DNA from 2 places in the Enterobacter sp. 4974935 genome. Region 2 is predicted to be linked to the other one. Evidence: predicted binding sites of a transcription regulator. Region 2 holds the regulator's gene; the other holds the start of a gene.
The links. The regulator CRP, encoded in region 2, controls carbon source genes, mostly activating them, when cyclic AMP is high. The targets are predictions, from matches to a motif close to ATGTGANNNNNNTCACAT.
Positions count from the first base shown of each region.

Region 1: the regulator CRP is predicted to act here: its motif matches at 1,213-1,230, upstream of yrbN (protein YrbN).

Region 1 is NZ_JBZWGT010000003.1:354,704-358,075, forward strand. It holds gene pnp (polyribonucleotide nucleotidyltransferase) at 1-134, shown strand, start outside; gene nlpI (lipoprotein NlpI) at 245-1,129, shown strand; gene yrbN (protein YrbN) at 1,237-1,317, shown strand; gene AC4OVS_RS02885 (DEAD/DEAH family ATP-dependent RNA helicase) at 1,310-3,205, shown strand; gene mtr (tryptophan permease) at 3,348-3,372, shown strand, end outside.
Region 2 is NZ_JBZWGT010000003.1:177,766-181,137, forward strand. It holds gene AC4OVS_RS01915 (YccS/YhfK family putative transporter) at 1-1,362, opposite strand, end outside; gene crp (cAMP-activated global transcriptional regulator CRP) at 1,420-2,052, opposite strand; gene AC4OVS_RS01925 (OsmC family protein) at 2,363-2,767, shown strand; gene AC4OVS_RS01930 (phosphoribulokinase) at 2,853-3,372, opposite strand, start outside.

The sequences.
Region 1 (3,372 bases), 180 kb from region 2:
GTCAGGAAGTACCGGTGAAAGTTCTGGAAGTTGACCGCCAGGGCCGTATCCGTCTGAGCATTAAAGAAGCAACCGAGCAGTCTCAGCCTGCTGCGGCGCCGGAAGCTCCGGCTGCTGAACAGCAGGGCGAGTAAGGTTGCCATTTGCCCTCCGCGCAGGCGGAGGGCTTATTATCAGGCAGGACGCCTTGTTAAGCCGCCGGGGGACAGGACGTTCATCCAATAGTTGTCTTCGGGAGTGGGAAATGAAGCCTTTTTTGCGCTGGTGTTTCGTTGCGACAGCTTTAACGCTGGCAGGATGCAGCAACTCTGCCTGGCGTAAGAGCGAAGTCCTCGCAGTGCCATTGCAACCGACTTTGCAGCAGGAAGTGATTCTGGCACGCATGGAACAAATACTTGCCAGTCGGGCTTTAACCGATGACGAACGCGCACAGCTTTTATATGAGCGCGGAGTGTTGTATGATAGTCTCGGTCTGAGGGCATTAGCGCGAAATGATTTTTCACAAGCGCTGGCAATTCGACCTGATATGCCTGAAGTATTCAATTACTTAGGCATTTATTTAACGCAGGCAGGCAATTTTGATGCTGCCTATGAAGCGTTTGATTCTGTACTTGAGCTTGATCCAACTTACAACTACGCGCACTTGAATCGCGGTATCGCATTGTATTACGGCGGTCGTGATAAGTTAGCGCAAGATGATCTGCTGGCGTTTTATCAAGACGATCCTAATGATCCTTTCCGCAGCCTGTGGCTTTACATCGTTGAGCAGAAGCTCGATGAGAAGCAGGCCAAAGAAGCACTGAAACAGCGCTTCGAGAAATCGGACAAGGAACAGTGGGGATGGAACATTGTCGAGTTCTACCTGGGCAACATTAGCGAAGCAACGCTGATGGAACGCCTCAAGGCGGACGCAACGGATAACACCTCGCTCGCTGAGCATCTCAGTGAAACCAACTTCTATTTAGGTAAGTACTACCTAAGTCTGGGGGATATGGACAGCGCTACGGCACTGTTCAAATTAGCGGTTGCTAACAACGTACATAACTTCGTTGAGCACCGTTATGCATTGTTGGAATTATCGCTCTTGGGCCAGGAGCAAGACGACCTGGCAGAATCGGACCAGCAATAGCTGACGACATAAACATCAGCCCGTAATCTTTTGATTGCCATCACCTTCACTGGTGAGGGCGTTGTTGTTCGTCAATACACCTAATTTGAGCCGGTTCACACTTTTCAATGAAAATTGCTAATCATTTTCACGATGAGCTAAGTAGACTGGCCGCCATTAATATCGAGGCACTTGTACTACATGGCTGAATTCGAAACCACTTTTGCAGATCTGGGCCTGAAGGCTCCTATCCTTGAAGCCCTTAACGATCTGGGTTACGAAAAACCATCTCCGATCCAGGCTGAGTGTATCCCACACCTGCTTTCTGGTCGTGACGTGCTGGGCATGGCCCAGACCGGTAGCGGTAAAACCGCAGCATTCTCGCTGCCGCTGCTGAACAACATTGATCCGGACCTGCGTGCACCGCAGATCCTCGTCCTGGCTCCAACCCGTGAACTGGCTGTTCAGGTTGCTGAAGCAATGACGGAATTCTCTAAACATATGCGCGGCGTAAACGTGGTAGCCCTGTACGGCGGCCAGCGTTATGACGTGCAGTTACGCGCCCTGCGCCAGGGCCCACAGATTGTTGTCGGTACGCCGGGCCGTCTGCTGGATCACCTGAAGCGCGGTACCCTGGACCTCTCTAAGCTGAGCGGCCTGGTACTGGATGAAGCAGATGAAATGCTGCGTATGGGCTTCATCGAAGACGTTGAAACCATCATGGCGCAGATCCCGGAAGGTCATCAGACCGCTCTGTTCTCTGCAACCATGCCAGAAGCGATCCGTCGCATTACCCGCCGCTTCATGAAAGAGCCGCAGGAAGTGCGTATTCAGTCTAGCGTGACCACTCGCCCGGACATCAGCCAGAGCTACTGGTCTGTATACGGCATGCGCAAAAACGAAGCGCTGGTCCGTTTCCTGGAAGCGGAAGATTTTGATGCGGCGATTATCTTCGTACGTACCAAAAACGCGACCCTGGAAGTGGCTGAAGCGCTGGAGCGTAGCGGCTATAACAGCGCAGCGCTGAACGGCGACATGAACCAGGCGCTGCGTGAGCAGACTCTGGAGCGTCTGAAAGACGGTCGTCTGGATATCCTGATTGCAACCGACGTGGCAGCACGTGGTCTGGACGTTGAGCGTATCAGCCTGGTTGTAAACTACGATATCCCAATGGACTCCGAGTCTTACGTTCACCGTATCGGCCGTACCGGTCGTGCGGGTCGTGCGGGCCGTGCGCTGCTGTTCGTTGAGAACCGCGAGCGTCGTCTGCTGCGTAACATTGAACGCACCATGAAGCTGACCATTCCAGAAGCGGAACTGCCAAACGCAGAACTGCTGGGCAAACGCCGTCTGGAAAAATTCGCCGCGAAAGTACAGCAGCAGCTGGAAAGCAGCGATCTGGATCAGTACCGTGCGCTGCTGTCCCAGATCCAGCCTGTCGCTGAAGGCGAAGAGCTGGATATGGAAACTCTGGCCGCAGCACTGCTGAAAATGGCGCAGGGCGAACGTAGCCTGATCGTGCCACCTGATGCACCGATGCGTCCTAAGCGTGAGTTCCGTGACCGTGACGATCGTTTCGAACGTCGTGGCGACCGTAACGACCGTGGTCCACGCGGTGACCGTCCAGAGCGTGGTGGTGAAGACCGTCCACGTCGCGAGCGTCGTGACGCTGGCGAAATGGAACTGTATCGCATTGAAGTGGGCCGTGATGATGGTGTTGAAGTTCGTCACATCGTTGGCGCGATCGCTAATGAAGGCGACATCAGCAGCCGTTACATCGGTAACATCAAGCTGTTCGGTTCACACTCAACGATCGAGCTGCCAAAAGGCATGCCGGGCGAAGTACTGCAGCACTTTACTCGCACCCGCATTCTGAACAAGCCAATGAACATGCAACTGATGGGTGATGCACAGCCTCGCTCTGACCGCGGTGGCGAACGCCGTGGCGGTGGTCGCAGCTTCGGTGGCGAGCGTCGTGAAGGCGGTCGTAGCGAAGGTCGCACTGGCGAACCTCGTCGTTTCTCCGGCGAGCGCCGTGAAAATCGTGGCCCACGCCGCGAAGAAGGCACCAGCCGTCGTCGTTTCGGTGACGCGTAAGCCTTTTCGCTTTTGACGTAAAGTAAAATATACAGCCCCGATAGTTGTTATCGGGGCTTTTTTTATTCCTTTTGTACTCTTGTACTGGTACAGTGCATCACATTAAAATGCACACCACATTTTTGACTGGAGATAAGGCCGCATGGCAACACTAACCACCACCCAAA
Region 2 (3,372 bases):
ACGGATGATCAGATAACTCACCATCGTAATCGCCAGCATGCCGACCAGCGTATACCCTTCCGGCACGTGGAAGTGCAACGTTACGCCCGCGATAATCAGCCCCGCCATCGTGCCGCCCGCCCGATGCAGAATGCGCACCCGCGTGGCACCATAGCCGTTCTGGGTGACAAACAGCACGGTCATTAAGATCCAGTAGGGTTTCGGCAGGTGCAGGGCCATTCCCATCAGGCTGGCGATGCTGAGCATGACGCTAATTCTTGCGGCGTTGCGCAGGGCGGAAGACTTCAGCGACAGGTAGCTTTTGAGCGCAGGCAGCAACGGCAGTCGTTTTTGCTTATCGGCCATCAGGTCCCGGGCATAAAGCGGGCGCTGGGTGCGCAACACCCGGGCGATGCGGCTGAAATGCCAGGCGGCAAACTGCCCGACCGGGTTATCCGCGTGCTGACGCGCAATCTTTTCCAGCGCGCCGAGCTGTTTGTCCATGTTAAAGCGCGTCGGATAGCGGTGATAGAGGATATCCTCAGCCAGCACCCGCAGGCGCGCCGCGACGGTCTGCGCGTTCCAGCGGATCACCGCTTCCGCATGGCTGCGCTCCACCAGCTTTTGCACCTCTTCCGGATTATGAAGGCTGACGGAAATATGCTCCTGCAAATCCAGCCCGACCTGGAAGGTACGCAGCAGCCGCTTATATTCATGATTTTTGTTGGCGGCAAGCATGTGCAACTGCTGATAGCACTGGCTGATCAGATCCACCACTTTTTGCTGGCGTGCCAGCAGCGGCGGCAGGGATTTTTCCGGGTCGGTATGTTGCGTGAGCAGGGTGTATTTTGCTTCGCAGTATTCAGCAAGCTGCACGTAGAGCAGGCTCAGGGATTCGCGAAGCGGCTGTTCCCGCCACAACCAGAACCAGAACCAGTTAAACAGCCCGTACCACAGCGTGCCGAGGGCGTAGATCAGCAATGGCTCCCACACCGGCATATTGCCCGCAAGGCTTAAGGTGAAGATGGCGGCAATCAGCGACGCGGGAAGCAGGCGGGCGTGCAGCGAGCTGATTTCAGCGGTTACGCCAAGCGTCATCGCCAGCACGGTCAGGATCAGCGGCAGAGGAATGTCGCGGGCCAGTAAGAGTTGCACGGCAAGGCTACAGCCGGCAAACAGGCAGCCGCCAATAATCAGGCGTTTGAAAAAGCGTTTATGCGGGGTGTCCAGACCGGCAATGTTGCAGCAGGCGGGCACGAGGGAAAACAGCAGGCCTTGCTGAAGATGTCCGAGGATCAGGCCCACGGCCACGGGAAGACACAACACCAGCGTTTGTCGCAGTGCGTAGTTAACTTCCGGGTGATAGATCAGCCTGCGCCACATAAGGAGTAGAGACAAAAACGGCGTGCCACCCTGCGGCGGCACGCCGTCTGACCGGAATTAACGGGTCCCGTAAACCACGATGGTTTTACCGTGGGCGGAGATCAGGTTTTGATCTTCCAACATCTTCAGGATACGGCCCACTGTTTCACGGGAGCAGCCGACGATCTGACCGATTTCCTGGCGGGTAATTTTAATTTGCATACCGTCAGGGTGGGTCATGGCGTCTGGCTGTTTCGCCAGGTTCAACAGCGTCTGCGCGATACGACCGGTCACGTCCAGGAAGGCGAGGTTACCCACCTTCTCAGAGGTCACTTGCAGACGGCGTGCCATCTGGGAAGAAAGACGCATCAGGATGTCAGGGTTGACCTGAATCAGCTGACGGAATTTCTTGTAAGAAATTTCAGCCACTTCACATGCTGTTTTTGCACGAACCCAGGCGCTACGTTCCTGGCCTTCTTCAAACAGGCCCAGTTCACCGATAAAATCGCCCTGGTTCAGATAAGAAAGGATCATCTCTTTCCCTTCTTCATCTTTGATCAGCACGGCCACCGAGCCTTTAACGATGTAATACAACGTTTCCGCTTTTTCACCCTGGTGAATCAGCGTGCTCTTTGATGGGTACTTATGAATGTGGCAATGAGACAAGAACCATTCGAGAGTCGGGTCTGTTTGCGGTTTGCCAAGCACCATGCGCTGTTATCCTCTGTTATAAGCTGTCACCAGAGTCATAAGATGCATCCGGACTCTGGGGTTGCAATCGAATTCTTACCCATACCTGGGAAGTCGGCTGTCGTAACGTTTCGCAGCCAGTAAAGTTTGATGTCCTCTGCATACATGTGTAACGTCAATGTATTACTGTAGCATCCAGAGTGTTTTAGCATAGCTTTCGCCGCGTGTCTCCTGGTGTCTCGCTTCAGCATGACGCAGGTCGCCTTCCGTTGCGAGAAATGTAACGTACACGTAATCTGTCATAAAAAATGCAACGTTGGAGTGAGTGAATATGCAAGCGCGTGTGAAATGGGTTGAAGGGTTAACGTTCCTGGGCGAGTCTGCTTCCGGGCACCAGGTTTTGATGGATGGCAACTCCGGCGATAAAGCTCCCAGCCCGATGGAAATGGTGCTGATGGCGGCTGGTGGATGCAGCGCGATCGACGTAGTGTCGATCCTGCAAAAAGGCCGTCATGACGTGACCGATTGTGAAGTGAAGCTGACGTCAGAACGTCGCGAAGAGGCGCCACGTCTGTTCACGCATATTAATCTGCACTTTATCGTCACCGGCAAAGAACTGAAGGATGCGGCGGTCTCGCGTGCGGTTGACCTGTCTGCGGAGAAATATTGCTCTGTGGCATTAATGCTGGAGAAAGCGGTAAACATCACCCATTCGTATGAAGTGATCGAGGCTTAATTTTTGGCGGGTGGCGCTTCGCTTACCCGCCCTACAAAAGCACGCCCGTAGGCCCGGTAAGCGCAGCGCCACCGGGCAAAACAACTCACGCGATTTGCTTTCCTTCCATCAGCCGCTGCACCAGCGGCGTCATGATCAGCTCCATCGCCAGCCCCATTTTTCCGCCCGGTACCACTAACGTATTCATGTGCGAAATAAACGAACCTTGTAGCATCGCCAGCAGCCAGGGGTAATCAATGCCTTCCAGGTTGCGGAAGTGGATCACCACAAAGCTCTCGTCCAGGGAAGGGATGCTTTTTGCGGCGAACGGGTTGGAGGTGTCCACGGTGGGGACGCGCTGGAAGTTAATGTGGGTTCGGGAGAACTGCGGCGTCAGGAAGTTGATGTAATCTTCCATGGAGCGCACCACCGAATCCATTACCGCCTCTCGCGAATGGCCGCGCTCGCTCATGTCACGCGTCAGCTTCTGGATCCACTCAAGGTTAACAATCGGCACCACCCCCACCAGCAAATCCACATGGCGCGCCACGTCGTGCTGAGGCGTCACCACGCCGCCGTGCAATCCTTCGTAAAACAGCACGTCAGTCGGTTCCGGCAGCGGCTGC